DNA from 2 places in the Pseudoalteromonas sp. A41-2 genome. Region 2 is predicted to be linked to the other one. Evidence: predicted binding sites of a transcription regulator. Region 2 holds the regulator's gene; the other holds the start of a gene.
What was found. The regulator FliA, encoded in region 2, starts transcription of late flagellar genes. The targets are predictions, from matches to a motif close to CTAAAGNTNNNNNNNNNNNNGCCGATA.
Positions count from the first base shown of each region.

Region 1: the regulator FliA is predicted to act here: its motif matches at 2,211-2,237, upstream of IT970_RS01630 (DUF5610 domain-containing protein).

Region 1 is NZ_CP065231.1:315,590-333,975, reverse strand. Features, by position in the region: gene IT970_RS01640 (RNA recognition motif domain-containing protein) at 1-242, shown strand, start outside; gene murI (glutamate racemase) at 205-999, opposite strand; gene IT970_RS01630 (DUF5610 domain-containing protein) at 1,066-2,181, opposite strand; gene trmA (tRNA (uridine(54)-C5)-methyltransferase TrmA) at 2,346-3,443, shown strand; gene IT970_RS01620 (DUF523 domain-containing protein) at 3,445-3,900, opposite strand; gene IT970_RS01615 (thiol:disulfide interchange protein DsbA/DsbL) at 3,960-4,598, opposite strand; gene IT970_RS01610 (thiol:disulfide interchange protein DsbA/DsbL) at 4,618-5,241, opposite strand; gene IT970_RS01605 (serine/threonine protein kinase) at 5,274-6,248, opposite strand; gene ccoG (cytochrome c oxidase accessory protein CcoG) at 6,315-7,745, opposite strand; gene IT970_RS01595 (hypothetical protein) at 8,027-8,386, shown strand; gene IT970_RS01590 (hypothetical protein) at 8,386-8,589, shown strand; gene IT970_RS01585 (UPF0149 family protein) at 8,586-9,200, opposite strand; gene IT970_RS01580 (type II secretion system protein N) at 9,224-9,982, opposite strand; gene gspM (type II secretion system protein GspM) at 9,986-10,459, opposite strand; gene gspL (type II secretion system protein GspL) at 10,456-11,667, opposite strand; gene gspK (type II secretion system minor pseudopilin GspK) at 11,664-12,656, opposite strand; gene gspJ (type II secretion system minor pseudopilin GspJ) at 12,653-13,270, opposite strand; gene gspI (type II secretion system minor pseudopilin GspI) at 13,270-13,644, opposite strand; gene IT970_RS01550 (prepilin-type N-terminal cleavage/methylation domain-containing protein) at 13,644-14,243, opposite strand; gene gspG (type II secretion system major pseudopilin GspG) at 14,296-14,718, opposite strand; gene gspF (type II secretion system inner membrane protein GspF) at 14,794-16,029, opposite strand; gene gspE (type II secretion system ATPase GspE) at 16,032-17,597, opposite strand; gene gspD (type II secretion system secretin GspD) at 17,590-18,386, opposite strand, start outside.
Region 2 is NZ_CP065231.1:1,004,924-1,019,303, reverse strand. Features, by position in the region: gene IT970_RS04730 (DUF2802 domain-containing protein) at 1-147, opposite strand, end outside; gene IT970_RS04725 (chemotaxis protein CheW) at 164-661, opposite strand; gene IT970_RS04720 (chemotaxis protein CheW) at 683-1,429, opposite strand; gene IT970_RS04715 (ParA family protein) at 1,432-2,202, opposite strand; gene IT970_RS04710 (flagellar motor protein MotB) at 2,214-3,173, opposite strand; gene IT970_RS04705 (flagellar motor protein) at 3,180-3,944, opposite strand; gene IT970_RS04700 (protein-glutamate methylesterase/protein-glutamine glutaminase) at 3,937-5,073, opposite strand; gene IT970_RS04695 (chemotaxis protein CheA) at 5,149-7,428, opposite strand; gene IT970_RS04690 (protein phosphatase CheZ) at 7,444-8,211, opposite strand; gene cheY (chemotaxis response regulator CheY) at 8,229-8,612, opposite strand; gene IT970_RS04680 (RNA polymerase sigma factor FliA) at 8,652-9,362, opposite strand; gene IT970_RS04675 (MinD/ParA family ATP-binding protein) at 9,389-10,249, opposite strand; gene flhF (flagellar biosynthesis protein FlhF) at 10,242-11,726, opposite strand; gene flhA (flagellar biosynthesis protein FlhA) at 11,747-13,858, opposite strand; gene flhB (flagellar biosynthesis protein FlhB) at 13,930-14,380, opposite strand, start outside.

The DNA of each region.
Region 1 (18,386 bases), 690 kb from region 2:
TTGTACGCGCTTTATTTGAAGAACAAGGTAAAGTCTTTAACGTTCGTTTATTGAAAGATAAAAACACTGGTAAACGTCGTGGTTTTGGTTTTGTTGAAATGGCTGAGGCAGATGCTGACAATGCAATTAATCAATTAAATGATAGTGAGTTCCAACAACGTACTTTAAAAGTACGTGAAGCAAAACAAAAACAAGAGAACGAGTCTAATAGTTTCCGTGAGGAATCTGATCAATCAGCGTAACAAGCTCTACGCTTAATTGCTGGTGACTAATCGGAGCCGTTGCATAATAGTGCAGCGGCTTTTTTTTGTCTGTTGCTAAATTTAATTGCTGCGTTGTAATAATACTACTGACACGATTTGCAATTGCACGGCCTGAGTCAATCAATTTAACGCGTTTGTCGTAATAGTTATTTATTGCATGGGCTAATAAAGGAAAGTGTGTGCATCCGAGTACTAATACATCAATATCATCTGCAATAGCGAGTTCAGCCATTGCTTCGTTGAATTCGGCTTTGAGTAGTTTTTTACTATGAAACAGTGTTTCTGCAATTTCCACCAGCTTAGTCGAAGCGTACAAGCTCACTTTTGTACCTTGACTGTGTGTCAAAATTAACGTCTCGGTGTATTTGCTTTTTGTAGTCGCGGGCGTGGCAAGTAAACCAATGTGCTTCGTATTACTTATGGCACATGCTGGCTTTATAGCAGGCACAACCCCCACAACTTCAATACTTGTATAGTGTCGAATAACGTCTAACGCAGATGTCGATGCTGTATTGCAGGCAATCACTAATATATCAACATGCAACGCATGCGTGTCTATAAAGTGTAATAGCCCTAATAAGCGTTGAATGATTGTTTGCGAAGTTTGCGCACCATAAGGCAGAAAGGCATTATCCATAAAATAGCTATAATCTGCATTCGGGATCAAAGCTTGGATCTGTTCAAGCACAGTTGTCCCACCAATACCTGAATCAAACACCATTATATGGACTGACAAACTACTTACCTCGGATCATGAAAGGCAAGCAGTTTGCCATGTGACTATCTAAAAAGAAAGCGAAGACTAGTTCTGTTCATTGGCTGAACGTAGTGTATTCATTTGCTCGAACATCGCTTTGGTATAATCAACCAATTTACTGACTTCTTCTTTATCTTGATTTAACCATTGCAATATTCCGGCAAGTTGATTTTGCAAACCAATATCACCAGCTTTATTAAAGGCTTCTTTTAAGTCATCGTTAAAAGGGGCGACCTTTTCTGCAACTTCTTTCTCTGGCGTTGGTTTATATTCTTCGTACCCTTTTATAGCTGCAACTGTTTTGGTTTGCTTCAAATCCATCGAAAAACCGACTAGCTGCTCATTACTCAAGTTAAGCTCTTTAGCTTGTTCAAAGGCTTCATCGAGTGAGCCTGAGAAAAATGTTTCGCTAACGCCTTGTAAGTCTTCCATCAACTCGTTAATGGCCTGCTGCTCTTGCTCATTAAGATCGCCATTCACTGACATAGAAAAAGATAAGTCACGTGATTGTGACGATTCACTGACATACGCTTCGTTGTCACCGTTTTTACTGTAGCTACTAGCGGACTTGCTCTCATATGCATCTGCAAAGCTAATACTGACTTCATCACCTTCGGCTGTGGTAAATGTATATTCGGCATTATTACTTAAGCTCACGTACTGTGCTTGGCTAACCGTCACGGCATTAGGTTTAGGATTAAATAAGTCTTCTTCAAGCTCATCAATACCTTTAAAGATACCTTCTTTCGATTTTTCGATACCCTCTTCGATATCGTCATTTAAGATGCCTGATTCTTTAAGTTCATCATAGGCATCATCGATTCCCATTTGTACGCCTTTGCGTGCCTCGCCTAACATGCCTTTTAACTTTTCATCATCAGCGCCATCTGCTTTTGCTTTACGCAGCGCACCACCAACAAAATTGAGTACATTTTTAACGATCTCATCAAAATCAAACAGGGGTTTATCTTTCTTTTCTTCTGCTTTAGGTAAACCAAGTGCTTGTGCAAGTTTATCGTCGAGTACTTTTGCAGCCAGTTCGCGGCCACGTTGTTGATAGCTATCTTGACGATTTTGAATGGTAGGCTGCTGCACAGACTGTTTACCATTGTATTTATTCAAATTTGTATTAGGCATATAGCCTAGGTTGCCAATTTTCATGATCCGACTCCATTTTATGGTTACCTCATTATCGGCCAAAAATCGCATAACTTAAGTTTTTTGTATAAAAAAACGACACTAAAATAAATAACAAAACTAGACAAATCCTCTCTGCTCCCTACAATAGCGCCGACAAATAGCTAAGAGATAAAAGGTAATCAGCCATGGCGGTTATAAAAATTGATACAACTCAATATGATGCACAATTGAGTGAGAAAGAGCAGCGCATCACGTCACAGTTTAGGCGCTTTGGTGTAAACACATTAGAAGTGTTCAGCTCTGATCCAATTCACTACCGTCAACGTGCAGAGTTTAGAGTGTGGCATGAGGGCGACGATTTATTCCACATTATGTTTGATCAGCAAAGCAAAGAGAAAATTCGCGTTGATGAATTTGATCCCGCCGCGCCACTCGTTGGCGAAGTGATGCAGGTGATGATTGAAAATTTAAAAGGGTGTGAGGTACTTCGCCGCAAGTTATTCCAGATTGATTACCTCTCTAGCTTAAGTGGTGAAATTCTTGTTAGTTTGCTTTACCACAAACCTTTAAACGATGAATGGCTAATTGCGATTAAAGAGCTTAAAGCAAAATTAAGCAGCCAGTTTAAAATCGACTTTATTGGTCGTGCACGTAAGCAAAAAGAAGTGATTGGGAACGACTATGTCGTTGAACGATTGAACGTAAATGGTAAAGAACTCATTTATCAGCAAGTAGAAAATAGCTTTACTCAACCAAACGCAAAAGTGAACATTAAAATGCTGGAATGGGCACAAGCGTTGTGTGAGCCCCTTAATAATGATTTGCTAGAGCTGTATTGTGGTAATGGTAACTTTTCAATTGCACTAGCCGGTTCATTTAACCGAGTACTTGCGACTGAGATCTCAAAGTCATCGGTTTATTCTGCACAGTACAATATTGCTCAAAACAAAGTCGATAATTTAGATATCATTCGTATGTCGAGTGAAGAGTTTACACAAGCCATGAAAGGCGAACGTACTTTTTCACGTTTAGACGGTATTGATCTAAACGGCTATAACTGCCAAACAATTTTAGTCGACCCTCCTCGAGCGGGGATGGATACTCTTACCTGTGATTTGGTGGCGAACTACGACAACATTATCTATATCTCTTGTAATCCCGAGACATTAGAACGAGATCTTGATCACCTTTGCAAAACACACGAAGTGAAACGTTTTGCGATTTTTGATCAATTCCCCTATACACATCATATTGAGTCTGGCGTCTTTTTACAGCGTAAATAACTTAAACTTTTGCCAGCGCAGCCAATAGCGCTGGCAATTGTTGTTCACTGAACACCTGTATATTATTGTCACTAAGTAACTTTGCAGTTAAACCCATTCCTCGAATCTTTTGCCCTGTGTGACTTCCATCATAAATATAATTACGTCCACATGACGGACTAGACTCTTTGAGTAGTGCGAACCGAATCCTTTGTTCTTTGCATACACGTAATGCTTGCTGTGCACCCGCTTTAAACTCTGCGGTGACGTCATGCGCATCCTGTGTTAATACTCTACCCTGGCTAATTTCAGCAGGCGCTCTTGGTGTAGGTAGACCACCCGCAACCTCAGGACAAAAAGACACAATACGCCCTTGCTGCTTCAGTGACTCTAATCCAGGATGTAATAAGTTTTGTGATTGACCGTCATAGCGTACCGGCTTTCCTAGTAAACAACTCGACACTAAAAGTTTTTTCATTTCTTCACCAAACAAAAAAGCTCCGCGAGCGGAGCTTTTAAATAATATTTTCGAGTCTCTTACTTAGCTGCTAAGTAATTAATTAGCTCAGCCATGCTTTTTGCATCGGTAATACCTGAGTCTGCACCTAAGATTAAACGATACTTACCATTCACAATAAAGGTTGGTACGCCTTTTAAGGCTCCTTTTTGTTGATAGTACTCTTGGTCGCGTTTCATTTTCGCTGCTATCGTACGTACTGAAAAACTGTTGTAGTACTTTTCAAAATCTTCAGCAGTTACACCTTGCGATACGAAAATATCTTTCATATCTGCAAGCTCATTAATACGCGCACGTTTACCATGAATGTGGTCAAAAATTGCACCAACTAACGCATCGCTATTTGGGAGTACTGTTGCTGTTGCATAACCTTGCGCAAGCACTGTTTGGATCTCAGGATCACGAGGACCAACAAAATTAACGTGATTCTTTTTAAATTTAACGCCGTCTTTAAGCATTGGCTTAAGCTCAGCAACAATTGGCTCGAAGGTATTACAGTGAGGACAGTAGAATGAAAAAAACTCGGTCACTTCAGGCTTTTTAGAAGCTCGCGCATCAATTGTTTCATAATGCTTACCTTCTTCGTATTGCGCCGCACTCGCTGTGGCAACGAAACCTAGCGTCACGGCCACAAATGCAGCTTTAACTAATTTGATCATTATTCAATCACTCCAAAAATTATTGTTCTAATAAAAACTTTACTAACGCATCAAGCTGCTCTTGGCTCTTGATGGTATTTATATTAATTTTATATTTATCATTCACGATAAAAGTCGGCACACCCGTTACCGCCCCCATCTCTGAGTATTTATTCTGTTTGTCTTGCATCGCTTTTTCTGCACTGATCACAGGCATGCTAGCAATTTCAGAGTCAAACACATCGCCGCTAATACCATTTGTCGCCAATAATGCTTTCACGTCTTTAATATTTTGCAGCGGTGCACGTTGAATATGAATGCTATGAAAAATTTGGTCGGCCACTTGCTCACCTTTACCATGTTGCTTTGCAATTAGGTAAGCATAACTTAGGTTACTTTGTGTTTGTTTCGATACACCACCTAAAAAGTTAACGTGATTCTTAACAAACTCAGTGCCTTCAGGCAGCGTTGAGGCCAGTGCTTTCGCCACTGGTTCAAACTTAAAACAGTGTGGACAGTAAAATGAGAAAAACTCAGTTACTTGTGGTGTAGCACTCTTTTTAGTGTTTAGTACTTCGTATTGATTACCTGCTTCAAAGTCAGCTGCCAGTGCTGCAAAAGGTAAACATAGAATGAGTAGACTTAATTTTAATTTTTTGAACATTGTTTTCTCGTCTTTACTTATCTTTTAAAAATTTATGGTAATAATTTTAACGGTGGTTCTTGTAGCGCTGCAAGCTGTTCTTTTAACGCGAGTATTTGCTGCTCCCAGTATTTGTCTTCTGCGAACCATGAAAAGTTCCGTGGGAATGCAGGATCATCCCAACGTTTTGCTAACCACCCCATGTAATGCACCATGCGCATCGCGCGTAATGGCTCAATTAATTTCAGCTGGCTGTGGTCAAAATCACAAAACTCTTCATACGCTGCTACCAAGGTGTCTAACTGTAACAGTTGATTGTTACGATCGCCACTGAGCATCATCCATAAGTCTTGAATTGCAGGACCTTGTCTGCTGTCATCGAGGTCAACAAACATCAGTGCATCACCCGCCCACAAAATATTGCCCGCATGGCAGTCACCATGTAATCGAATTGTCTCTACATTTTTATATTGGGCTGTGGTTTCTTTAATAACCAAATCCAAAATCGTATAAAAAGCATTTTCTAATGACGTTGGCATCAAGTTACTTGCTTGTAACTGAACTTTAGCTGTCTGAAGGTATTCTTCACAACTGATCACTGGGCGATGATTAAATGAAGATGCTTTTGCAACTTGATGCATACGACCAATTAAACGGCCTAATACATCGAGTTGATCTAAGTTATCAACTTCGAAAATACGCCCGCCCACACTGGGAAATAAGGCAAATAAATAGCCATCATGCTCAAAGAGGCTTTTCCCGTCCTTTACTACGGGCGCAACGACGGGAACTTCTGCATCAGCAAGTTCAAAAGCAAACGCATGCTCTTCTAATATTTGTTCTTTGCTCCAACGCTCAGGACGATAGAATTTTACAACGTATCGGTAACCGTCTTCTGCTTTAAACTGATAAACGCGATTTTCATAGCTGTTTAAAGCAAGTAATCCTGACTCAGCATAGATCCCAATACTTTCAACTGCGTCTAAAATTGAATCGGGTGTGAGGTCAACAAAGCTAAATTTACTCATAGTGTCCCATTATATAAAAAAAGCGGGAAAACCCCGCTTTTTATTGTATTTGCTCAGTGTACTGAATTATTGCGCCTTAAAGAAGTTACTAGGCTGCGAAATCTGAATTTCAGGCTGCCCCTCCACCGAAAGTATAAACTCGAATTTTGTCATCGGCTTTTTCAAATCGTACGGATCAACCACTAATGACAAGGGCACGTTATAAGATTCACCTGAGGGCACTGTGAATGTTTGTTTGCCTATATATTCAAAGTTATTTAAGCCTTCCACTGTAATATTAAACGTTTGCTCGTATTGCGCTTTGTTAATCACTTTAAGTGTGTAGGTGTTTTCAACTAAGCCATTAAAGTCAACCCGGTATAGCTGATTACGGTCGCGGATAATATCAAGCTCCATTGGTTTACGCATGGCAATATTTGCCACGAGAGCCCCGGTTAACACAACAAGGATAACAAGATAACCAATCAATTTAGGTCGCAAAGCATGCGTTTTATTTTCAGGGGTTTCTAAGTTTCGCTCTGTGGTATATGAAATGAGCCCACGTGGGTAATTCATTTTATCCATTACACCATCGCAAGCATCAATACAGGCACCACAGTTGATACATTCATATTGCAAACCGTTGCGAATATCTATCCCTGTCGGGCACACTTGTACGCATAAGTTACAATCGATACAGTCACCGAGTCCTAACTCTTTCGGATCTTGTTTACGTGAACGAGGACCACGACTTTCGCCACGAGATTCATCATAACTTACTGTAAAAGTGTCTTTATCAAACATGGCCGACTGAAAACGCGAATAAGGACAGATATGCAAACACATAATTTCACGCATCCACCCTGCATTGCCGTATGTACACACAGCAAATAATGCGATACACCCATAAGAATAGGCTGTGGCATCCAAAGTAAAAACATCCGGAAGTAGCTGGCGTATAGGTGTAAAGTAGCCAACAAAGGTAAACGCTGTATACAGTGAAAACAGCCACCAGCTGCTGTGTTTTGCCGTTTTACGCCAAAACTTATCAAAGTCCATGGGGCGTTGATCTAACTTCTTACGCTGGTTTGCAGTGCCTTCAAACTTTTCTTCGAACCAAATAAAAATAAATGTCCATACAGTTTGCGGACATGTGTAACCACACCAGACTCGGCCATAAAATGTGGTGACGAGGAACAGCGCAAAAGCTGCAAGCATAAGAATAAACGCAAGAATGGTTAAATCTTGTGGCCACAGAGTGAGGCCGAAGATATTAAACTTTTGGCCTACTAAATCGAACAGCACAGCTTGCTGTCCGTGGAAGTTAATCCAAGGTAAAAGCATAAATGCAAGCATGCCAACGAAACCAATTCGTCGCCTTAACAGCTGATGCAAGCCTGTTACTGCTCTTACATAAATTCGATTGCGAGGATTAAATCTATCATCATGGGAAGCGTTTTCCGGTTTTTGGATTTTTACTTCCGTTGGGATGTTTTTAACCTTAATTTGTTTATCCATCAAAATTCCTCAACGCCACTAGGAAATAAACTCAAACTGATGTTTGCAGTTAAATAGGTTATAAAGCCAATACGACAAATTAGAATGCATCTCATTTCGTTCAGAGTTTTCTGAAATTTCCAACCTATCGAAAGTATTATACTCAATCTCTCAAAAATTTCAGGGAATGATCTAAAATATGAACTTTTTAATTATTTCATCGTATATTCTTGCTTTTAAATCAGCCATTTTATTAAACTTGTCCCAATTCCTTCTTTATTTAGATCAAAGTTCTGTGTGCTATGAAAAAATTTATCATTTTAGTACTTATTATTTTAGCATTGTTCACGATTGATCACCCTTTGATCAAAGAACCCAGAGAACGGTTGTTAGGTGATGGGGTGAACGTACTTTCAGATTTTAGCCAAGTTAACCGCAGCCCCGCCGCGAATATGGCGAAGAACACGATTAAGTCACAGCTTAATTTATCGAATTCAGAGCGTGAGTACGTCGAAGAGGCTTTTTTGAATGACGATAAACTGCAAATCTTTCATTTACATTATTGTCGTGAAAAAGATATTAACTTATATTTCTATGGTGAACGCCTAGAACGTGTTTGTAATATTGTTTCGGATGCACTTGAAGAAAGGTTAAATAAATAATGGATTTTTCTGCGCTTAATAAAAAAACCAGCGATTCATTTGCTAAACAGCGCAATATGCTAAAAAAGTTGGCAAAAGGACAGACTATGCATTGTGAAACATGCAAAGGAGTCCTTACCTTAAACCTACAGACTGAACAGCCTGGCAAAGGCATTGTTCGTTGTGCAAAAGGCTGCACAGATATTGTGTTAGAGCTTGCTTAGCCCCAGCCTTCATCATTATAAAGCTGGCTATTTACTGCAACGGCTTCGATTAACTCAGCAAAGCCTGCTGCAAACTCATTCATCACTTCATACTGCTGTTGACATAACAGCCCTTCGGTTAAACCATGCTGATTGGCAATCGATGCTATATCAGCTGAGTCGAGTATAAAGAAACACAAACTTTGCTGTGCTGTCTCAAGTGCTTCTTTTAATTCACTTGCTAGTTGTGGCGCAGCTAACAATTTAGCAATATAGCCCTGCGCCCCAAGCATAAAGCCTTGGCTCCAATGCTGACACTCTTGCATATCAAGGTACGGCTGCTGAGCAGAATTAAATTGCAAACTTACGGGTAAGCTGTATCCGGTTTCAAATACGTGTTCACTGATTTGCTGATATAGCGCCATAAATGCAAACAATACCTGCTCATCCATTTGCCCATCACAACCAGGGACAACTTGCTCAAACCACTGATGAACATCCAATGGCTCGGGCGCACAAATAACGGCAAATAAATAACCGTGTGTTTGTGCTAACGATAGCGCGTCTTTTTGCTCAGCAAGAAAGCGTGCTAATAAGGCGCTTTGCTCTTTTGAAAACTCAGGAATTTGCATAATGCCTTCAATTAAAGTCGTGTTTATAAATTAAGTGGATAGCGTCCTTCGCTATCTGGACGCCCTAAAAACTTCGCAGCGTCATGCACTTCTTTTGGTAGACTGGCTTCTGGTTTTATATACCCTGCCACTTTAAAATCTAAATTGGCTTTTAGTACAGCATCGGCCTCAAGACCTAAGCGATTTTCAGGGTCAACCAAGACAGCTATATCGCCTGATTTACAACTAAGACGGCCGCTCAGTGGGCCAACACTAAACCAGCCATTAAGTCCTTGAACATCGATATTGGGACTGGCAATCTCACCCATTAACGTTTCACAATACGGCTGACCAGAGCTGAACTCATCGAGATCAACAATCACACGCCCTTGTGCACTAATTGGCAATGGCAGTTTTAAGCGCGCCATCGCACGCTCAACGCTCAAACGTAGTGTGGTATTTTTTACCACAACAGCTTGATTGAACAACCCATACGAAAAATCAGCATGGCCCGAAATATCTGTTTTATCACGCGGATCACCAAAGCGCACCGTACCAACGAGTTTGCCCGTCAACAATGACCAGCCAGATAACTTCCACCGTACATTATTAAGTTGCTCACCATCAAAACGTACCTGCATTATGCGACCATCCCAAAGCGAACCACTGGCTTTGCCTAGTTGCAATTGTTTTGGTAAATGCGGTGCAGCTAAATCTAGTGCAATTGCAGCGGGTGTTTTTATAAGCGTAAACACCAAAAAACACATCACAAATACTGTGACTAATAAAATAATTCTTTTCATCGTCTACTTCTCTAGTACCAAACGACTGACACGAACAAAACCAGACTTATCGTCTTTACTAATGTCTAAGTTTTCAATCAGTACACCTTGTGAATTAACTAATTCATCAAGCCACTCAACCAACTTGTTAAACTCGACAGAATCGATAGTTAAACGCAGTGAATTATCATTCGGTTGCATTTTACTGATGGTGATCTGATAACGATTTCGCGTGCTATTCACAATTTGACTTAAGCTGCGGTCATTCGCTACTCGTGCACTGCCACTGGCCTTTAACTTAACAATGCTCTCATCAACCCATGCCAGCAATTCTTGTTGTTTTATCGTGTCTTGTTCTGCTTTTTCAATCGCCGCATTTAACGGCCTAAAGATTCCCATCACAAGGATAAAAATAACAAAAATCACCCCAGCGACGACAACAAGTTGTTGTTCTTGCTCTTTTAATGAACGCCAGTAACTAATTAATTGGTTTTTCATGCCGCACCTCGCAACTTAATTTCACCGACGACAAAATCACCATCATTATTTAGTGAGCCTTGATCAACCGTTAAGCCTCGCTGTTCTAAAATTGCTTTTACTTTTCCAAACGATTGGAAATCTTTACCACGTGCACGAATACGTAACTCGTTGCGGCCTTGGTCATAACGCAAAGTTTCTGGCGTGAAGTCTTTTACTTCACTAAAAATAGTCACTAAGTCATTAGTCAAATCTAAGAAACCAGCGGTACTTCCGCTATCGAGCAATGCGAGTTCATTACGAATTTGACTACGAATCAACTGTGGGCGTACTTTCTTATTAGGAAAAGCGCGCTGATAGTTAGTCACAACTTGTGCCTTCGTTTTCTCAAGTTGAGTATTTAGTTTATATAACTCAAGGGACTTAACCCCCACACTGCATACCAATGCAACCCCTGCGGCAATAGCGGCTTTTTGCCAGTATCCCCACCAAATGGCTGACTTTTTCTTTAATTGATATACACCTTGGCGTAGATTAAAACTAATTTCAGGGAGTTGTTTCGCAAATAAAGCGAGCGGTAAATCATACAGCTCCGTTTTTGCCTCAAGATTAACTGATTCAGGGAACCCGGTGGCTGGACTAAAATGTGCAACATCTGGGTGGCCCATTGCGGTCAAATAACCATCTAGCCAGTCTGTTTCAACAGCTGCAATATGCCAGTGACCTAATTTACATAACCATTGGCCATTGAGTTCAACGGTACGCAGGGTATTTTCATTGTCGACTCGAGGAAGTAATAATGCGTCAGGTAACACTTTAAATACTTCAATATCATGCTCATTGAATGTAGCAAGCCACTGCTCAAACCACTCACGATCGGTCATGGCGATATTAACCGCATGCTTTTCATCTATGAGTGTAGGCTCAGCAATCGCAATAAATAGGTCGTCGACATCACACGCGATATCTTCTTCAAGCATATAGGGCAATGCCTGCTCTAACTTACGACTCCATTTAGTCGGCAATTCAACTGTTTTTAGCTGAATTTGATCACTCGGTAAAAGAGCAACCACTTCACGGGTTTGTGCTTTTTCAGTTAACTCACCTAATTGTGCTGCACTGGCGATTTCGCCGCTCGCAATTATTTCTTGTTCTGTCGGTGAGTAAATTAGCCAACTAAGGCTATCTTGTAATGTTTGACCCGCACGGATCAACAATATTTCTGTCACTGTACGCCTCCAAATTTTCGCGCCAGTATCGTTACTTTACCATTATTGGCATGGAGTAAGGTGGTCATCGAAAAACGCAACTCTGCAAATTCAGCTTGCGTTTGTAGTTTAAAATAATCACTGTTGATGGTGAACAAGTCTTTAACAGCTTCGACGTTTTGTGCGCCTTGTTGATTAACTTGTTCAAAAAATGCGTTCATATCATCAAATCCCTCTTCAGGGCGAGACGATAATACACTTTCTGCGCCTGATAAACTGAGGCCATCAATAAGCGAGCTTAGAATAATGGCACTTTCATTAGGCAAGGTATTTACATTAATCGCTAAAAGTTCACTGTCTGGTATCACACACACAAAGGGCAATACTTTTTCCATCACTAATGGATTGAAGCCTTTAACTAAACGCAACTCTGATGTTGAAGCAAAAAAGCTGTTTGCAGTCATGTAGGGATACTTACGCGATAAGTACTCATCTTCTTCTGCACCTGAGCGATAAGTAATACTGTCTTCATCGAGCCAGTCATAGACGCTGTCAGCCATTGCCTCTTCAGACTCATCTGCGGGTAAGTCTTCAATATTCTCAAGTAAAGCTAACAATGCTTTGTGCGCTGGGTTCGTTTTATTAGCCGAGCCGGTTTGTTGCACAGGTTTTGTGCGTAAAGCATTTAAGTTCAAGCACGCTTGCAAATCCGTAATCGTGCCACTTAACGTGCCATTATCAACAGGGTAAGGAACCCCACCTTGCTGCGCCCAGACTTGCCCTAGATGAATTTTATCAGGGTCATCTTTTTTAGTTTGTTTAATCGCTTTAATCGCTAATTCTTCAGCAGCAAAAGCATACCACTTAGCTTGCTGATGACTTTGTATATTAGTACTACGCTGCACTTGCACCATCAGGTTTGCACTCATTTCGACCGCTAGCATAGCGGCTAATGCGACAATAAATAAAACAATAACAAGTGCGGCACCTTGAGAACGTTTAATCATCATGGCTGAGTACTCACTACACCTTCACCGGGCACTAAAAAGACTCGGCGAATAGGCTCTTGTTCTATTTTTTGAATGGTCACGGCAACAGCCTTCGGTAATGCAGCGACTTGCCACTGCTCTTGCCATTCGTCTTTATCATCAAGAAATTCAAACTTCAGATCTTCAATATCTTCTAGAATAACTTGCGAACGCGGTTCCATATTATCGAGCTGATCAACATATACTCGGTATATGCGCTCTAGGTTATCATCGATAACACGATAACCAACAGCTTGTAACTCAGAGCGCGGCAGCAAGTTTATTGGATTAATCCACCCATCACGCACAAAACCAATGCCATCATATTGACTGTCAAATACATAACGCCCAGCAAGAATGTAACCTTCTTGAAAGTCTCCCGCCTCATTGCGTACTTGACGTTTCGTCATTTGGCTAAAGTCTTGGTCCATAAGACGAAATACCGTTTGAAAGCCATTGAGCTCTGCGATTGTCTCATCTGAGGCTTCTTTAGCCTTGGTGGTTGATTCTAAGATTTGATGAGTCGATAACACCACAAACGCTAAAATGCCCATTGCGACGATAACTTCAAGTAAGGTAAACCCGCGTTGCTTCACTACTTGTCACCTTTGTTTAAATAAGTAACAAGTTCATAAATGGGGTATTCTAGTTTTTCGTCAGCAAACACATTAATAGTGACTTTCACGAAGCTTTTATCTGCCGTAGCAATGACATCTTGACGCCAATACCACTCATAACCAGCCAATGTCTCACTGCCTTTAGTGCCATTTTTGCCCGCCCACTTATCACCTTTTGTTCGCTGCTCAACTATGACATTTTCAGCAACCCATGATGCATATGTTTGCTCTTCAATCGTCGACAAGTGATTGATGTGTTCACCCGTTGCCTGCATTGCAGCAATACCCGCCATGGCACAAATAGCCAAAGCAACCATGACTTCAAGTAAAGTGAAACCCGCTGACTTAGTCATTACTCTGGCTCCATACGAAGTTTAACAGGAGCCATGAACTCGCCTTCGATAAAATACTGCGGTTCACGCTCCTCTTTCAGCTCATACACTAACTGAAAAGCACTGACTTCTCCTGAAGAAAGGATCAGTACCTGTGGAATCTTTAACTTTTTAAGTTCTAATAAACTATCTTCGTCACCGCCGCTCATCAATTCACGCCAGTTCGATTGCTCAAGTAAGTTATCTTGTGCCCATGCCAAATCTTCGAGATTCAAGGTTAATTTAAAATCTTCGTCTACTTTAATAGGCGCAAACAATTTTTCACGATCGAAGGTGACCCACTTTTCACCATCAAACACTAAAAATTCAAATACATTTTGATCTAAATGAAAGCCTAACTCGACCTGATTTAAGATGGCAAATTCAGATGCCATATTAATCGTGGTGTGTAATCTGAGCGCTTGTTTTTCTAATTTTTCTTCTGCACCACCATCAAAACTGTAGGCCACCATTTTAGTGACAAACCCTATCACCACAAGCACCATTAATATTTCGATGAGGCTAAAACCTTTTGCGTGCTTAGCACGCCCAGCCAAACGTAAACGATTAAGGCTTACCATAATAGTAAGCCTTGATGTGTATAAAAGGTAAACATCTGGCTGAGTTTACGCATTATTGCTTTTCTTCATCCCAGTTACCGATGTCATCATCGGTGCCAGCTTCGCCATCTGGACCCATTGAAAAAATATCAATTTTACCAATTTCTCCTGGGCTAATTAGTTGGTACGGGTTGCCCCATGGATCTTCAGGTAACTTTTCAATAAAACCACCATCTGGAAAACGTTTTGGAACCGGCTCGATGCTCGTTTTAGTAACAAGCGCTTCTAGACCCTGTTCTGTGGTTGGATAGGCTTTATTCTTCAGCTTATAAAGGCTTAACGCATCTTCAATTTGTTGAATATCTAGGTGTGCTTTGTCGATCGCTGCCTCTTCTTGTTGGCCCATAATGTTTGGTGCCACAATTGACATAATCATACCGATGATAACCAGTACCACCATGACTTCTAATAATGAGAAACCTGACTGTTTGTTCACAAAAATACCTCTAATTTTCTTCAATAATTTATTATAAAGCGACAGCTACTGGCTGTTGCTCTACCGTTCCCTAATTTAAAGTCCTACTGCCTTATTCATTGCCATAATTGGCTGCAGTATTGCCATAACAATAAACAAGACAATGACCGCCATTGATGCAATCATCGCTGGCTCTAAAAGTTTTAAAGACACGTTGACCATGCTTTCAAACTCACGATCTTGGTTATTTGCTGCTCGCTCAAGCATTTGCTCAAGTTCACCTGACTTTTCGCCACTTGCGATCATGTGCAGCATCATAGGTGGAAAAAGTTTCGTTTGTTGTAAAGCGGCACGAAGGCTCGCCCCTTCACTGACTCGGGTGGCTGCATCTTGCACCGATTTTTTCATTTTCTCATTAACCAATACCCCACCAGAGATACGCATACCTTCGAGTAAGGGAACGGAGCTTGAAGATAAAATACTTAACGTTCGTGCGAATCGAGCGGTATTCACCCCTCTCGCGACTTTACCTATACCAGGCAAGTAAAGTACTTTTTCATCAAACCAGTAACGAATTTTTGGTCGTTTGAGTGCATGCTTAATTCCCACTGAGAGTGCAGTGATAATTATTAAACTAATAAACCAATAATTTTGTACAAAGTTACTGGCTGCCATAACCCACTCTGTCGTCCAAGGAAGTACTTGTTTTGATTTTTCGAATGTTTTTAATATTTTGGGAACCACCGTGCCCAACAACACTGAAACAATTGCGATAGCAAACACAACAAGAATGATTGGATATACCATCGCTTGTGTTATTTGACTACGCATATGCTGACGTTGTTCCGTGTAATCAGCTAAACGATTTAATACTTGATCTAAGTGGCCCGATTTTTCACCGGCAGCCACCATGGCACGATATAAATCATCAAATACATGCGGAAACTCACTCATACCATCTGCGAGTGTGTAGCCTTCAACAACTTTTGAGCGTACAGACATGAGCATACGTTTTAAACGCGGTTTTTCACATTGCTCAGCGACGGCCATTACCGCCCCTTCGACAGGTAATGCTGACTGAATTAAGGTGGCAAGTTGACGAGTAATCAGCGCTAAATCTGAGGTCGATATTTTTGGTTTGAAAAAACCGCTAAATAATGACTTTTTAGCCCCTTTAACTTGCTTTTCACCCTCTGCTGCAGCGACAACCTCTAAAGGCATCAGGCCTTGGTCACGTAATGTTTGACGTATTTGCTTTACCGTATCGGCTTCAAGAATGCCTTTTTTCTCTTTACCTTTACCATCCAGGGCGCGGTACTCAAATGCAGCCATAATTAACCTTCCTCACGCGTTACACGCAAGACTTCTTCTAAGGTTGTACGGCCTGCCAACACACGGCTACAGCCATCTTGACGAATACTTGGGCTACGAGTACGAATGTACTTTTCAACACTTTGTTCGCCTTTACCGCTGTGGATCATTTCACGAATAGCCTCATCAACAACCAGTAATTCATGAATCCCCGTACGGCCACGATAACCATTAAAGTTACACTCTTCACAGCCTACAGCACGGTAAATCGTCGGTGGCTCTGCAGGGTTAACACCTAATAACTGGCACTCTCGCTCGTCGGCGACATGCCCTTCTTTACAGCTATTGCATAAAGTACGCACTAGACGTTGTGATAACACACCCAGCAAAGAAGAAGACAACAGGAAAGGTTCTACTCCCATATCTTCCATACGGGTAATCGCACCCGCAGCGGTATTGGTATGTAAAGTCGACATAACTAAGTGACCCGTTAACGACGCTTGCACACCGATTTGTGCGGTTTCAAGGTCTCGGATCTCCCCCACCATGACGACATCAGGGTCTTGACGTAAAATTGCACGCAATCCCCGCGCAAAGGTCATATCTACTTTGGTGTTTACTTGTGTTTGACCAATCCCCGGTATTTCGTACTCAATCGGGTCTTCAACCGTCAAAATATTACGGTCACGTGAGTTTATTTGACTCATACCCGCATACAAAGTGGTACTTTTACCAGAACCTGTGGGACCAGTTACCAAAATAATACCGTGAGGCTTACTGATGAGATCAGCGAACAATTCGCGATTTCGCTCGGTCATCCCCAAATCTTCAAGATTTAAGCGCGCATTATTTTTATCAAGTAAACGCAGTACAACACGCTCACCAAAACTTGATGGCATCGTTGATACACGTACATCAACAGCACGTCCAGCAATACGTAAACTTATACGCCCATCTTGTGGAATACGCTTTTCTGCAATATCGAGCTTTGCCATAACCTTAATACGTGACACGAGTAAGGATGCAAGTTTACGATTTGGTTTTAAAACTTCTTTTAAGACACCGTCTACCCTAAAGCGAATTACTAACTCTTGCTCAAAGGTTTCAATGTGAATGTCTGAAGCACCCTCTTTAATTGCCTCACTGAGCATGGCATTAATGAGTTTAATAATAGGTGCGTCATCATCCCCTGCGAGTAAGTCTTCTGTTTGCGGTAGTTCATCAGCTAAAGAAAATAAGTCAACTTCATTGCCAATATCTTCCATCATTTGCTGTGTTTCAGAACTATCGCGTTGATAAGAAGCCTCAAGTAACAGCTCAAATTTGTCGTCTGGCAACTGCTCGAGTGAAAAACCACGTCCCGCAATACGACGTACTTCAAGTAAAGCCGTTACGTCTAATTCGCCGCGATAAAAAACAGTCCAATTATCACCATTTTTACTTAGCAAGACACCAGCACGACGCGCATATGAAAACGGTAAGCGCTTTGCAGGCAAGCTAACAAGATCATCACTTGTTAAGAGCTCATCATGGTCAATAGACGCACTCTGCGCTAACTCGTCATTAATCTCTGTAATTGCATCAGTCATCTTTACGATCATCTGCGTTTTGTTGTTTCAGGTATTCTTCATACGTTGGCGGTAATACCAACGCATCATTCCATTCTGGTAAGATTGGCATATCAGTTAATGGCATTAAATCAATCCCATCTTCTTTTTGTTTATGCTGCTCACCACGGATGAAGTTATATTTTGAATGACTTAACTTATTCATGCTCATACCATCACGAACAATCGTCGGACGAATAAATACAATTAAGTTACGCTTGCGCTTACTGGTACTGGTTGAACGGAATAAGTGCCCTAAAATAGGAATGTCACCTAACAATGGAACTTTCGAGACACTTTCTTGTACGTCTTCATCAATTAAACCGCCTAACACGACCATGCCACCATCATCGGCCATAACGGTGGTTTTAATCGCACGCTTATTCACTGAGATATCGACTGAAGTTGCACCACTTACGCCAGAGACTTCTTGCTCAATCGTTAACTGAACCGCCGAGCCATCATTAATTTGTGGTGTTACTTTGAGTTTCACACCCACTTCTTGACGTTCAACCGTTTGGAATGGGTTAGAATTATTTGAACCCGTTTGTGACCCAGTGATAATTGGTACTTCTTGACCAACGATCATCGACGCTTCTTCGTTATCCATGGTGGTGACAGAGGGCGTTGCAAGAATATTTGAATTGGTATCTGTTGAAACGGCTTGGATAATCGCACCCCAGTCATTTTTCACAATACCCATTGCAAGACCATTAATACCACCGAGTAACGCACCAAGTGGCCCTAAGTCACCTTCCTGTGTCTCTGAGG
Region 2 (14,380 bases):
CAGAATACTCAGTTGTTGTTGAGTTTCTTGCAGTTGTTTTTGCTTTGCTTGAATAGCCGCGGATTGTTTATTGTTATTAACAAAAATAAGCCCCAAACACACTAATACAAGTAGGATTGAGGCACCAAACAAGGAGTATAACAGCATATAATTTCCAAACGCTTTATAGTGCGCTCAGCTCGTCCCACTCATCGTCATTTAATAGCTTATTCAGATCAACCAAGATCAATAACTCACCATCACGGTTTGAAACGCCTTGGATAAACTTAGCGCTCTCTTCAGTGCCAATATTTGGCGCACTGTCGATTTCAGAGCTGCGTAAATAAACAACTTCAGCCACACTGTCGACTAAAATACCAATAACTTGTTTTTCGGCTTCAATAATAACAATGCGCGAATTGTCTGTTACTTCTGCACCCATTAAGCCAAAACGTGCACGCGTATCGATAACCGTAACAACATTACCACGCAAGTTAATAATGCCCAGTACATAAGAAGGCGCGCCTGGTACAGGAGCAATTTCGGTATAGCGAAGTACTTCTTGTACTTGCATTACGTTAATGCCGTACGTTTCTGCTTCAAGTTTAAAGGTTACCCACTGTAACACTTCATCGTTGCTATCAGCATTTTTATTCGCTGACAGTAGTCTTTCTTCACTCATGCTATTACTCCGTAATAATAGTTACTGCTCACGGCTGTCTAAGCCTTGCTCTAGCAATTGATATAAATTTTCAACATCAATCAAGGCACACATTTTTTCTTTGATAACCCCAGCAAGCCAAGGCCGCTTACCTGATTTTGCTCGCCATTTTACATCTTCTTTGCGAAGCGTAATATTATTTACGAGCTTTTCAGCCAACAATCCCCATTGGCTATCACCTAAGGTGATTAAATACTGATAATCTAGTGATTGTTCTAGCTTTTCATTATACTTTTCTGGCATAACCCAGCGAGCGGTGTCTACCACATTCAGTTTTTCATCGCGGTTAAGCATGACCCCTTTAAACCACTTAGGCTTACCAAATAATTGGTTTACCTCTGCAAGTTGATGGATACCGCCTAATGCTTTTAACGGCACTGCAAGGGTTAACCCTGCCACCTCAAAAAATAAAGCCTGAAACTCACCATCAAAATAGTCTTCTTGACGTTCAGATGACGTTTTAGCTGCAATGTCATTGCTAGATTTCTCGACTATATCTTTGATATTAGCTTGGTTCTCGGTTTTCTCAAGCTCTTTAGTCGGTTCAACTAGGGGTATTTCGGGTTCAGGTGCCGCTTCTGGCGGAGCAATATCTACTTTTGGTTGTTTTACTTGCTCCAGTAATTTTGCAACAGGCTCTAGATTTTGTTCAGCAGGTTCATCTTCGCACAGCAAGGCACCCAAGTATTGGGTCATCACTTTTTCATTGGCAAATAAATGCTTACTCATCGTTAACCTTGTGCAATTAAGAAATCAAGTAACGCGCGATATGCAAAAACCCCGCGTGAACGCGGGCAAAATTGAATCGGCACTTGTTGTGCCAAACTCGCATCTCTAAATTTTGTATCCACCGGCACTACACCAGACCACACTTTGTCTTTGTAATTATCCTGCAACGTTTTATAGGCTTCAAGGGATGCTTTAGTCCGCTTGTCGTACATAGTAGGGATAATTGTATATTGGTATTGTTTCGACTGTGAAGTTTGCATTAACTCCATAGTACGCATCATTCTATCAAGCCCTTTCAATGCCAAGAATTCAGTTTGCACAGGAACCAAAATACGCTCACTGGCAGCTAATGCATTAACCATCAGCACCCCAAGGACTGGCGGGCAGTCAATGATAGCGTAGTCATAATGCTCACTAATTTTAGCCAGTGCTTTTTTTAAAATAAGGCCCATGCCATTTTTGTTGCCCATGCTTCTATCAAGCGTTGCTATGGCCATGGTCGCGGGCATTATATCAAGGTTTTCAAGCGTTGAAGGGCACAGCGCCTGTAAAATTTCTTCACTTGCCATACTATTGCCGCGGGCAAAAATATCATAAACACTGACTTCCAGCTCTTCTGAATCAATGCCAAAATAATAAGTAAGTGACGCATGCGGATCGGTGTCTATGAGTAAAACGCGCTTTCCTTGTAATGCTAGAATACCAGCAAGACTAACAGCTGTTGTTGTCTTCCCTACTCCACCTTTTTGATTCGCTACTGTCCAAATTTTCACATCACACCTTATTATTGTTCATTGCGCGTGGTAATTCGAATCCCACCATGGGGTAATTGAATCACTTTAATGGTGTTATCATTGCTTGGCAACTCAATTTCAGCAGGCTCTTCAGGTGCGACATCCATTGGTTGATCATTATTCTGCTTTGGCTCTGGCGGTAAACCGTATTTAGATAATGCCACCACGACTTTACGATTTTCGGCTCGACCTTGTGCTGTATCATTACTGGCAAACGGTGAATACTGGCCATACCCTTCAATTGCCATTCGTGCAGGGTTAATTCCTAAACTTTCAAGCTCAACAAGTATAGACGTGGCACGTGCAACAGATAACTCCCAGTTAGAACGAAACATTTCATTACGGATACCTTCATTATCCGTGTAGCCTCTAACGCGAATATAGTTATCAACAGGGGCAATAATCTCTTTAACTAGAGCAACCACTTCCTTTGCTCGTTGTTGTGCAACTGCGCTACCCGATGAAAATAACATGCCTGAGCTCAATTCTATGATAAGCCAATCTTGATGAAGCTCTAAACTAGCCTCACCATCCCGAATTTCATCGATTAATGCCGATTGTAACTTGGTAAGCAAGCTATCAAGGGGTTTACCTAAGTGCTTTTTATCTATATTGCTGGTTTCACTTTGACCGTCGAGTAACTCGGGGCCTTGCTCATCTTTACGTATACTTTCACCGTACAAAATGTCGTTTTCAGGGGTCACACGGTCAGTTAAAATACCCGTCCCATTGACGCCTGTGCCTGCCTGCTCCTGTTTTCGAGCTGACTTTTCAAACACCTGCTCAAGCGAATCAGACAAAATTTGAAAATCTTCATTCTTGCTAATAGCGATAGCGTACATAACAACAAAAAAAGCGAACATGATAGTCATGTAGTCCGCATAAGAGACTAACCAGCGCTCTGTGTGCTGGCTTTTTTGAGTGGTATGACGCATACGACGGCGCATCATAAAAACTTACTCACTGACTAAGCTTGGACGTTCGACACGGTACGCCTCAAGTTTAAGTTCAATATTGAGTGGGCTCTCGCCTTGAGCAATCGCAATAATGCCTTCAGCAAGTAATTCGTGATACAGCATTTTTTGTTCAATCTGTTGTTTTAGCTTATTTGCCATTGGCAGGAACAATAAATTAGCTAAACCGACGCCGTAAATCGTCGCAATAAACGCCGTTGCAACGCCTGCGCCTAACTTTTCTGGGTCAGTAATAAATTGCATTGCCTGAATAAGGCCAAGCACGGCCCCTAATATGCCAATTGTGGGGCTATAGCCGCCCATTGCTTCATACACGCGACTGACTTCTAACAGACGTTCGCGTTCAAGCATTAAATCAATCTCTAGCGTATCTCTGAGCTTATTTTCGCCGGCGCCATCAACAAGCAAGCTTAAACCTTTTGCAGCATAGGGGTCTGGGTGCGCAAGCGCTTCAGACTCTAAAACTAAATACCCTTCTTGACGCGCTTTTTGTGACCACCGCTTCACTTGTTCAATCGCGGCGTCCACGTCATGGTAAGGCGGAAAAAACACCCAGTGACTAATTTTCAGCGTTTTAGTAAACACACTGCCTGGTGTTTGCAGCATGACCGCACCTAAAGTTCCGCCAAGTACAATAATTAAGGCAGGACCATTGAACAAAGCACTGACAACCCCTCCCTCAAGCGCGTAGCCGAAGGTTATGGCACAAATAGCAACGATTAATCCAAGAAAAGACAGCTTATCCACAGCCAGTCTCACGTATTAAGCGTGTAGCAACATCATTAAGAGCTAGGTTTTCACTGGCTAAACCCGCATTAGCAACGGCCTGTGGCATACCATAAACCACACTGGTTTTTTCATCTTGTGCCCAAATAGTGGCTCCCACTTGCTTCAGCATGCGAGCACCATCACGACCATCAGCCCCCATACCAGTCAGCACTACCGCTAATACATCACCACCAAATGCTTTTGCAGCACTGGCAAATGTAACATCGACACTGGGTTTATAGGTAATACGCGGACTGTCATCTTCAAACACACGCAGTGTGCGCGCAGAGCCACGTCCCTCTATCAGCATTTGCTGACCACCCGGTGCTAAATACGCAGTGCCAGGCATCAGTCTGTCACCCTGCTGTGCTTCTTTCACATTGATTTTACACAGGCCATTTAAACGTGCAGCAAACGCTGGCGTGAATGCAGCCGGCATATGTTGAATAAGTAATATGGGGTGCGGAAAATTAGCAGGTAGTTGCGTTAATATTGTTTGCAGCGCAACGGGGCCACCTGTCGAGGTGCCAATTGCAACAACTTGGTACTGTTTCCCTGACGCTCTAACATTACTCGACGGCGAAGGCGCTGCGGGAGTTGAACGGCTAAAACTACGATCTGGCTGAACAATGCCGCCAGTTCGCGTGCTAGTTGCAGGTGTCGGGGACGCCGGACGAGGTGAAGTCAAAGGACGTGTAAAACGAGAAATACGGCGACGCCCTATTTCCTTTACTTTATTTTGTAGTAAGGCAATCGCTTCTTCATTGTTTCTTGCAATGTCTTCAAACTTTTTAGGCAAGAAATCAAGCGCCCCCGCGTCCAGTGCATCTAGCGTGGCTGTTGCACCATCTCGGGTTAACGAAGAAAACATTAATATTGGCGTAGGCGTTGCTGCCATAATTTCTTTAACAGCACTAATGCCGTCAAGTACCGGCATTTCAACATCCATTGTAATAACGTCTGGTTTTAGCTCACGCGCTTTATCAACTGCTTCGCGGCCATTTACAGCAAACCCTATTACCTGAATGTCGCTGTCTTGCTCTAATATTTCGCTTACTCTGCGACGAAAAAAGCTTGAATCATCAACAACTAATACTTTGACTGCCATTAGCACTCTCTTGTTATTTATGCCATAAAGTGCAGCATATTAGCTGCACTTTAAAATTATTGAGCCTAACTATTATTAGCCAACGTAATGTTTTAGCATACTTGGTACATCTAAAATCAGTGCAATGCCACCATCAGAAGTGATTGTTGCGCCTGCCATACCTGGTGTACCTTGCAGTAAAGCATCGAGAGGTTTTATCACCACCTCTTCTTGACCAATTAATGAGTCAACGACAAAGCCCACTTGCTTAGTACCAATCTGTACGATAACCACATGACCTTCTGCTTTACGCTCTTGGCGATTGGCTCCTTTCACTAACCAATGTTGTAAATAAAATAATGGAATCGCTTTTTTACGGACAATAATTGTCAGTTGCCCATCGACAACGTTGGTCTTTGTTAAATCAAGATGGAAAATTTCACTCACCCCAGCCAGTGGTAAAGCAAAGGTTTGCTCACCCACAATAACCATCAGAGTCGGCAAGATTGCCAGTGTTAAAGGTACTTTGATCTCAAGTATGGTTCCAACACCTAGCTCAGACTGAATGTTCACAGAGCCATTTAGTTGGGTGATTTTGGTTTTCACCACATCCATACCCACACCACGACCTGAAATATCTGAGATTTCCTCTTTGGTTGAAAAACCAGGTGCAAATATTAAATTATACGCTTCAGTGTCCGATAAACGACTCGCTTGGTCGTGATCGATAACCCCTTTGTTTATTGCTATTTTTTTCAGCTTCTCAGGATCCATACCTGCACCATCATCACGAATGGTGAGCAGAATATGATCGCCTTCTTGCGATGCTGAAAGCGTAACTGTCCCTGTACGAGGCTTACCGGCCGCTTCGCGCACCGCAGGCATCTCGATACCATGGTCAACAGAGTTACGCACTAAGTGAACAAGTGGATCAGCAAGGGCTTCAACTAAGTTTTTATCTAAGTCGGTTTCTTCACCGACTAATAGCAAGTTGATGTCTTTTTTCAAGCTACGTGCTAAATCACGAACAACACGCGGGAAACGACCAAATACTTTCTTAATTGGCTGCATGCGGGTTTTCATTACCGCACCTTGCAAGTCTGCCGTGACGACATCTAGGTTCGAAATGGCTTTCCCCATCGCCTCACTGTTGGTGTTATTTGCAAGGCTCACTAAGCGATTGCGCACCAACACCAACTCACCAACCATGTTCATAATTTGGTCTAACCGTTTAGTGTCGACACGCACGGTTGTTTCAGCTTGGGGAGGCGGCGCTTTTTTCGCCGCAGCAGCTGCCTGTTTCTCAGGCGCTTTTTCAGTTGGCGCAGGCTTACTCGTTGCAGGTTGTGGCGCAGGTTTAGCAGGCTCAACCTTTGCAGCCACTGGGGCCGCAGGTTTTGCTGGCTCAACTTTGGTTGTTTCTGGCGTTTGAGGCTTATCTGTCTCTAATGATTGCGGCGCACTGCCTTTGCCATGTAATTCATCAAGTAATGCTTCAAACTCATCATCACTAATTTCATCATCAGAGCCTTCATTGCTGACTGCAGGGGGGCTTTGCTCGACCGGAGCGCTTGGCTCAACGGGAGCTTGGCTGGTAATTTTGTCGGCTTTTACTTCACCAAAGCTGCCAACGCCGTGAAGCTCATCTAATAAGCTGTCAAACTCATCATCGGTAATATCATCGCTGTCACTGCTCATGGTGTCTGATGTGATTGATGCAGGCCCTTGGCCTTTACCGTGCAACTCATCGAGCAAGCTTTCGAATTCATCTTCAGTAATTTCATCTATGTTTTGTGGTTGAGCTTGGGTATCACCCAATCCCCCATCAAATAACATATCAAATGCAAACGGATCGTCGTCATCAATATTACTAGAGACATCAGCAGTAACTTCGGGTGTATCAACAACCGGTTCAGGCTCAACAGTGACTTCTTCTGCTACTTCGTCTGTTACGGTTGTGTCTTCACCAGCGAGCTCTTCTGCTGTTGGTGGTTGACTTAATTTATGTAGGACGTCTAAGAGGGCTTGATCTGCTGGCTCTGGTTGTTCACGATTTTGAATTGTCGCGAACATTTCATTGATTGTATCGAGGGCTTGTAAAATAACATCCATAAGTTCTGGAGTTACACTGCGCACGCCTTGGCGCAACAAATCAAACACATTTTCAGCACCATGACACGCATCAACAAGCTCAGTCATGCTTAAAAAGCCTGCGCCACCTTTTACGGTGTGAAAGCCTCTAAAAATAGCGTTTAGTAAGTCTTTATCATCTGGATTATTTTCAAGCTCGACCAATTGCTCCGACAAAAGCTCTAAAATTTCCCCTGCTTCAACAAGGAAATCCTGTAAAATATCTTCATCGACTTCAAAGCTCATGCAGCTACTCTCCTCTTAGAAGCCCAGACTTGATAATAGGTCATCAACTTCATCTTGTCCTGAAACAACATCATCGCGTGACTCTTTATCAATAATTGGCCCTTCTGGACCTGCCAGCGTATCGCTTTGTGCAGGTGCTTTGTCTATGGCCTGTTTTTCTTGTTTTATTTGACCATCGTCTTGACTGCCGAATACAGTTAAGAGATTGATTAAACTGTCTTCTACTTCGCGCACTAATTCGATAACACGGCGTATTACCTGCCCCGTCAAGTCTTGATAATCTTGCGCCATTAGCACGTTGGTCATCAAGCCTTGTAACTCATCTGTTTTGGTGTGCGAGTTATTCATGAACTTATCTAAGCTGTGGCATAACGTTTTAAATTCACCGAGTTCAATTTCTCGATTCATTAAACGATCCCACGTTGGTTTAATCGTAGCAATTTCATCAGCGAGCTGTTGTGCTATAGGCAAACTCGCTTCCACGGCATCCATCGTTTTATTGGCCGCGCTTTCAGTCATTTCCATGACATAATTCAAGCGCTGCTTTGCATCCGGGATTGCTTCTGTTGTTAAATCTGTGAGTCGAGTATCAAGATCGAAGTTTTTTAGTGCTTCATGAAGTTGTCGTGTCAATTTACCGACTTCAGCAAACAACTCTGATTGTTCTTTTGATGCTGTTTCAAGTATCAGCTTATCAGCTTTCTCTTGTTCACCATTTTCAAGATACTCAACAAGTTGACGAGCTTGCTCTAAACTTATTTGAGGCGCAGCAAGTGCTGACATAAGCCTCTCCCCTTAGATTAACCTAAACGTTCAAACACTTTTTCCAATTTGGTTTTCAGTGTCGCAGCAGTGAATGGTTTGACGATATAGCCATTAACACCCGCTTGAGCAGCAGCAACAATTTGTTCTTTTTTCGCTTCAGCTGTCACCATTAACACGGGGATATGTTTAAGGCTATCATCAGCACGAATTGCGCGTAATAGATCAATACCTTGCATTCCAGGCATATTCCAATCTGTTACAACAAAATCAAACTCTTGATTTTGCAACATCGGCAATGCTGTTGAACCATCATCAGCTTCCTGCACATTGGTAAAACCTAAATCCCTTAACAGGTTTTTAATGATACGTCTCATTGTAGAAAAATCATCAACAACAAGAATTTTCATGTTTTTATCCAAAACATCCTCCGGTGAGGTTTGAACCTTATTTACTTACTACTAATTAATCCAGTCATTGATTTTTGCTTTGAGCTTAATCATCGCCTGACCATGTATTTGACTCACACGCGATTCGCTAACATCGAGTATGTGCCCTATTTCTTTTAAGTTCATTTCATCGTTGTAATACAAAGACAAAACGAGTGCATCTCTTTCTGGTAACGATTGGATAGCCGTCAATAGAGACTGGTTAAACCGTTCATTTTTAACATTATTAAACGGTTTGTCTAGTGCTAAATCATGCCCCATAGGTGTGATGACGTCTTCATCAACGCCTAAATCCTCTATACCCAGTACCTTACTGGAATTTACATCATGTAGAATATGATGGTACTCATCCAGTGTAATATCAAGTTTTTCAGCAACTTCTGTGTCTTTTGGCTCGCGGTTTAAAATACTCTCTAAATCCGAAATCGTTTCAGCGACAAGGCGTGCATTACGGTGAACTGAACGGGGAGCCCAATCACCTCGACGGATTTCATCGAGCATAGCCCCTCGAATTCGAATACCCGCAAATGTTTCAAAACTGGCCCCTTTACTCGCATCAAAATTTTTCGACGCTTCTATAAGGCCAATCATACCTGACTGAATCAAATCATCGAGTTGCACACTGGCAGGTAAACGAGCAATTAGATGACACGCCACTTTTTTAACTAAAGAGGCATGTTTTTCAACAATCGCATTTAAATTCTGTGCTGATTGATATCCCATCGCTTTATTCACCGATGTTGTCATAGTTAACCGTTTACTAGTTTTTCAATAAAAAATTCTAAATGACCTGACGGTTGATTTGGAATTGGCCACTTAACTGCTTTCGTTGCTAATGTTTTAAATGCCACAGCGGCTGGTGAGTTTGGAAATAACTCCACAATCACTTTTTGGCGGCGGGTCGATTTGCGCATATTCTCGTCATACGGAATGGTTGCGACAAGTTCCATAGACACATCTAAGAATCGATCCGTTACTTTTGAGAGTTTAGCAAATAATTCTTGCCCTTCACGCATATTGCGCACCATATTGGCAACTATTTTAAATTTGTAAACGCCATGCTCACGACTTAACACTTTAATTAGGGCGTAAGCGTCGGTAATTGAGGTAGGTTCATCGCACACAACAACAACAACATCTTGTGCTGCACGCGAAAAGCTTAATACCATGTCTGAAATACCCGCAGCGGTATCGACAATTAAAATATCAAACTCAGTATTTAGCTCGCTAAATGCGCGAATAAGCCCCGCATGTTCTGACGGTGTTAACTCAACCATACTTTGCGAGCCCGAAGTCGCTGGCACAATTTTTATACCTGCTGGGCCTTCGACAAGAATTTCATCCAGTTCACACTCACCAGATAAAACATGAGATAAGTTTCTCTCGACACGTAAACCAAGCATTACGTCACAATTTGCCAACCCTAAATCGGCATCTAATACTAATACACGATTTCCCAGCTGACCTAATGCGATCGCGGTATTGAGTGACACATTCGTTTTACCCACACCACCTTTGCCGCCAGTGACAGCGATAACTTTAACGCCACTATTATTATTTTGATTCATTTTGCGCAGGCCGCTTGCTTGATCTAATACTGTGTTAATCATACATCCCTACTGTGTTCGACGCTACTGCTTGACGTCGTGAATGTTGTGCTTTTGCTCGTTTTAAATATAATTGCTCAGCTTTTTTTACTAGTTTTTCTGCATTCGCAACGCGAATATCTTCAGGAACACGCTGACCATTAGTAAGATACCCTATTGGCAAGCGATTTTGAATCGCAATACTAATAATCTCACCTAAACTAAGTGATTCATCTAACTTAGTGAAGATACAACCACTTAGTTGCACTTTTTTAAAGTGGCGAACGGTTTCTTGTAGCACGTTAATTTGCGCTGTTGCACTTAACACTAAATAACTGCGAATGTCGACACGCTGATTGCGCATTAATGTATTAAGTTGCTCAGTTAAGCGTAAGTCGCGTTGACTCATACCCGCAGTGTCTATTAATACTAGACGCTTATTGCGTAAATGGTATAACACTTCAGCTAATTCATTTGCGTCTTTGACTTGTTTCACACCACAGCCAATAATGCGGCCATAAGTGGCTAGCTGCTCATACGCTCCAATACGGTAAGTGTCTGTTGTAATAAGCGCGACTTTATCTGCACCATATTTTTGTGCTCCAAGGGCTGCCAATTTCGCCACGGTGGTGGTTTTGCCCACCCCCGTAGGACCCACTAAAGCGTACACACCGCCTTGACGTAAAATTTCATTATTTGTTGTATGCATTTGGTTTTCAACCATTTGCAATAAGGCTTGCCACGCTTGTTGACGCGAAACGTCATCAGGAATAAAACACGCCATTTGCTCCGCAACATCACGCTCAATGCCCATACCGGCTAGGCGATCAATCATACAAGCACGGGTAGGATCGCGACGCGCCATGTCTTGCTGCATCAAACCAGACACTTGATGTTCAAGTAATTGACGAATGGCATTCATTTCTTCACGCATCGTCGCCATTTCTGAGTGGTTTGCGGGTGCGGCCGTTTTGTGTTCTGCTGGTGAATCTAAATCGTCGAAGCCTGTGTCTAAATCATCATCAAAACCTAGGCTATGTGCTTGTGTTTGCACTCGCGGTGCTGCTTGCTCTTGATAGCGAGGTTTTGCTGAATATTGCGGTTGCTCTTGCGGCGCAAAACTGTGTGCTTTTGGCTGATAATGTTCGCTCGTTTCAATACCAGATTGATTAAACATTGAAGCAAGCTCTGGCGAACGAGGGCGTGGGGCTTGACGCTCTAGTAACGCTTGTAGGCTGTCTGCAACTTGGGCTTGTGGCTCAGGTTTAGCGCGCATAGGTTCTGGTTTTACGAAATTATGCGACTGTTGTGGCGCTGTGTGTGCAGGCACCGGTTTCGCTTCGGCTTTTGGGGCTGCTTTGTCATAATCAACAGCGGCGACAATTTCAACACCATTCGCTAACTTTTTGTTAGACATAATAACCGCATCAACACCTAATTCATCTTTCACTTCTTTCAGTGCGGTGCGCATATCTTTAGCAAAAAAACGTTTAATTTTCATGGTACAACCCCTTTACTATCCTATTGTTGGCCTACTGAGCTGACAATCTTAATCTGTCTTTCGTCTGGTACCTCTTGGTAAGACATTACCCTTAAACCTGGGATGGTGTACTTAACAAAACGAGATAACACAGTGCGTAACATTCCTGACGTTAGTAATATCGAAGGTTCGCCGGCCATTTCTTGGTTTTGATGCGCTTCATTTAATGATTGCTGAAGTCGCTCTGCAAGTCCTGGCTCTATTCCGGCACCTTCGTCACCTGCATTTTGAAGTGACTGATGCAACATCTGTTCCAACTCAGGCGCCAAGGTTATGACAGGGATTTCAGATGACATACCAACCGCATCTTGAACAATCAATCTGCGCAGTGAAATTCGCACTGCAGCCGTTAGTACATCTGGGTCTTGGCTACGTGGGCCATATTCAACAAGGGTCTGAACAATTGAACGCATATCACGAATTGCGACCCCTTCGTTAAGTAAGTTTTGCAGCACTTTTACAACCGTGGTCAATGGTAATACGTCAGGAACCAGTCCCTCGACAAGACGAGGATGACTTTTCGCTAACATATCAAGTAGGTTCTGTACTTCTTCATGGCCTAATAGTAATGCTGCGCTGTTTGTTAATAGCTGGCTAATATGGGTTGCCACGACAGTAGCCGCATCAACCACGGTGTAACCCAATGATTGGGCTTCATCTTTCTGGTCTGGCTTAATCCATACCGCATCGAGTCCAAAAGCAGGATCTTTTGTTTCAACACCTTTGATTGGGCCAAATACTTGCCCTGGGTTTATGGCAAGTTCGTCACCATGCTTAAGCTCACCTTCACCACTGGATACACCCATCATTGTGATACGGTAGGCGTTAGGGTCTAACTCTAAGTTGTCACGGATATGCACGGGCGGTACCAAGAAACCGAGTTCTTGCGAGAGTTTCTTACGCACACCTTTAATACGGTTAAGTAGCTCTCCCCCTTGCGACTGATCAACCAGTGGAATTAAGCGATAACCGACTTCTAAACCAATCACATCTACTTGCTGTACATCATCCCAGCCCAATTCTTTTTGCTCTTGCTTGTTAGCAACACCGGTGCCTGGCGCGCCCCCATTTGCTTCCAATTCAGCTTTTTCTGCTTCTGCTTTAATTTTTTGTTGTTGGGTAAAGTAAGCAAGGTAACCTAACAATGCGCCCAAGCTTAAAAATGCAAGATGAGGCATGCCTGGCACAAGGCCCATGGTGATCAAAATACCTGAAGCGATAAATAACGACTTTTCGTTTCCTAGCTGCGACTTAAACTGATCGCCCATGTTATGCGACTCATTTTGACGCGTCACAACAATCGCAGTACCAATTGAAAGAAGTAATGAAGGTAATTGCGCAACGAGACCATCACCAATGGTTAATAGAGTATATACTTCCATCGCACGGCTGAAGCTTAAGTCATGTTGAATCATGCCGACAAATAAACCACCCACAATATTAATCACAAGGATCACAATACCGGCAATAGCATCACCTTTTACGAATTTACTGGCACCGTCCATTGAGCCATAAAAGTCGGCTTCACGCGTTACTTCTTCACGGCGCTCACGCGCTTGCTCTGCACTAATAAAACCTGCGTTTAAGTCAGCATCAATCGCCATTTGTTTACCTGGCATAGCGTCAAGTGTAAAACGCGCTGACACCTCTGAAATACGCCCTGCACCTTTGGTGATAACCACAAAGTTGATAATAATGAGAATAAGGAACACAACAAGACCAACGGCATAGTTACCGCCGATAACCACCGAGCCGAACGCTTCAATTACTTTACCAGCAGCATCCCCGCCATTATGACCTTCAAGGAGTACTACCCGAGTACTGGCAACATTCAATGCAAGACGCATAATAGTGGCTATTAACAGCACGGCCGGAAACATACCAAACTCAAGGGGCTTCATGGTGTAAACCGTAACGAGTAACACCACCAGCGCAAGCGCGATATTAAACGAAAAAAGAATATCTAAAAGAAAAGGAGGCAGAGGTAAAATAACCATGCCAAGGGCTGCCAGCACCAGTAATGGTGTTCCAAGCCCCTTCGCATACTCTTTTTTATCTTTATTAAGTTGTTGTAATACCGCTTTAAATTCCATAATTCAACAATTTCAAAAAATTGACACTACACGGAATTTGCAATAACTATTCCAAGTTATTAAACGGCTAATTAATATTTATAAGCCTCTGGGATAGGGAGCTTTTTATTAAGTGGAACAGGACGTTTACCACGCCCTTTTTGGAAGCGTTTTAATTGAAATACATAGGCAAGCACTTGCGCTACTGCGGTAAACAGTTGATCAGGTATTTGCTGGCCCACCTCGGTGGTGTGATAAAGCGCACGGGTAAGCATGGGTGATTCAACAATAGGCACATCGTTACCCTTACCCACTTTACGAATTTGCATAGCAAGCTCATCGACCCCTTTAGCAAGTACAATTGGCGCACCTGCTTTGGCGGTATCGTACTTTAGGGCAACCGAATAGTGAGTCGGGTTGGTCACGATAACATCGGCATCTGGCACGTCTTGCATCATACGCCTTTGCGACATTTCACGCTGAGTACGACGAATACGGGCTTTAATTTGTGGATCACCCTCTGAGTTCTTATATTCGTCTTTT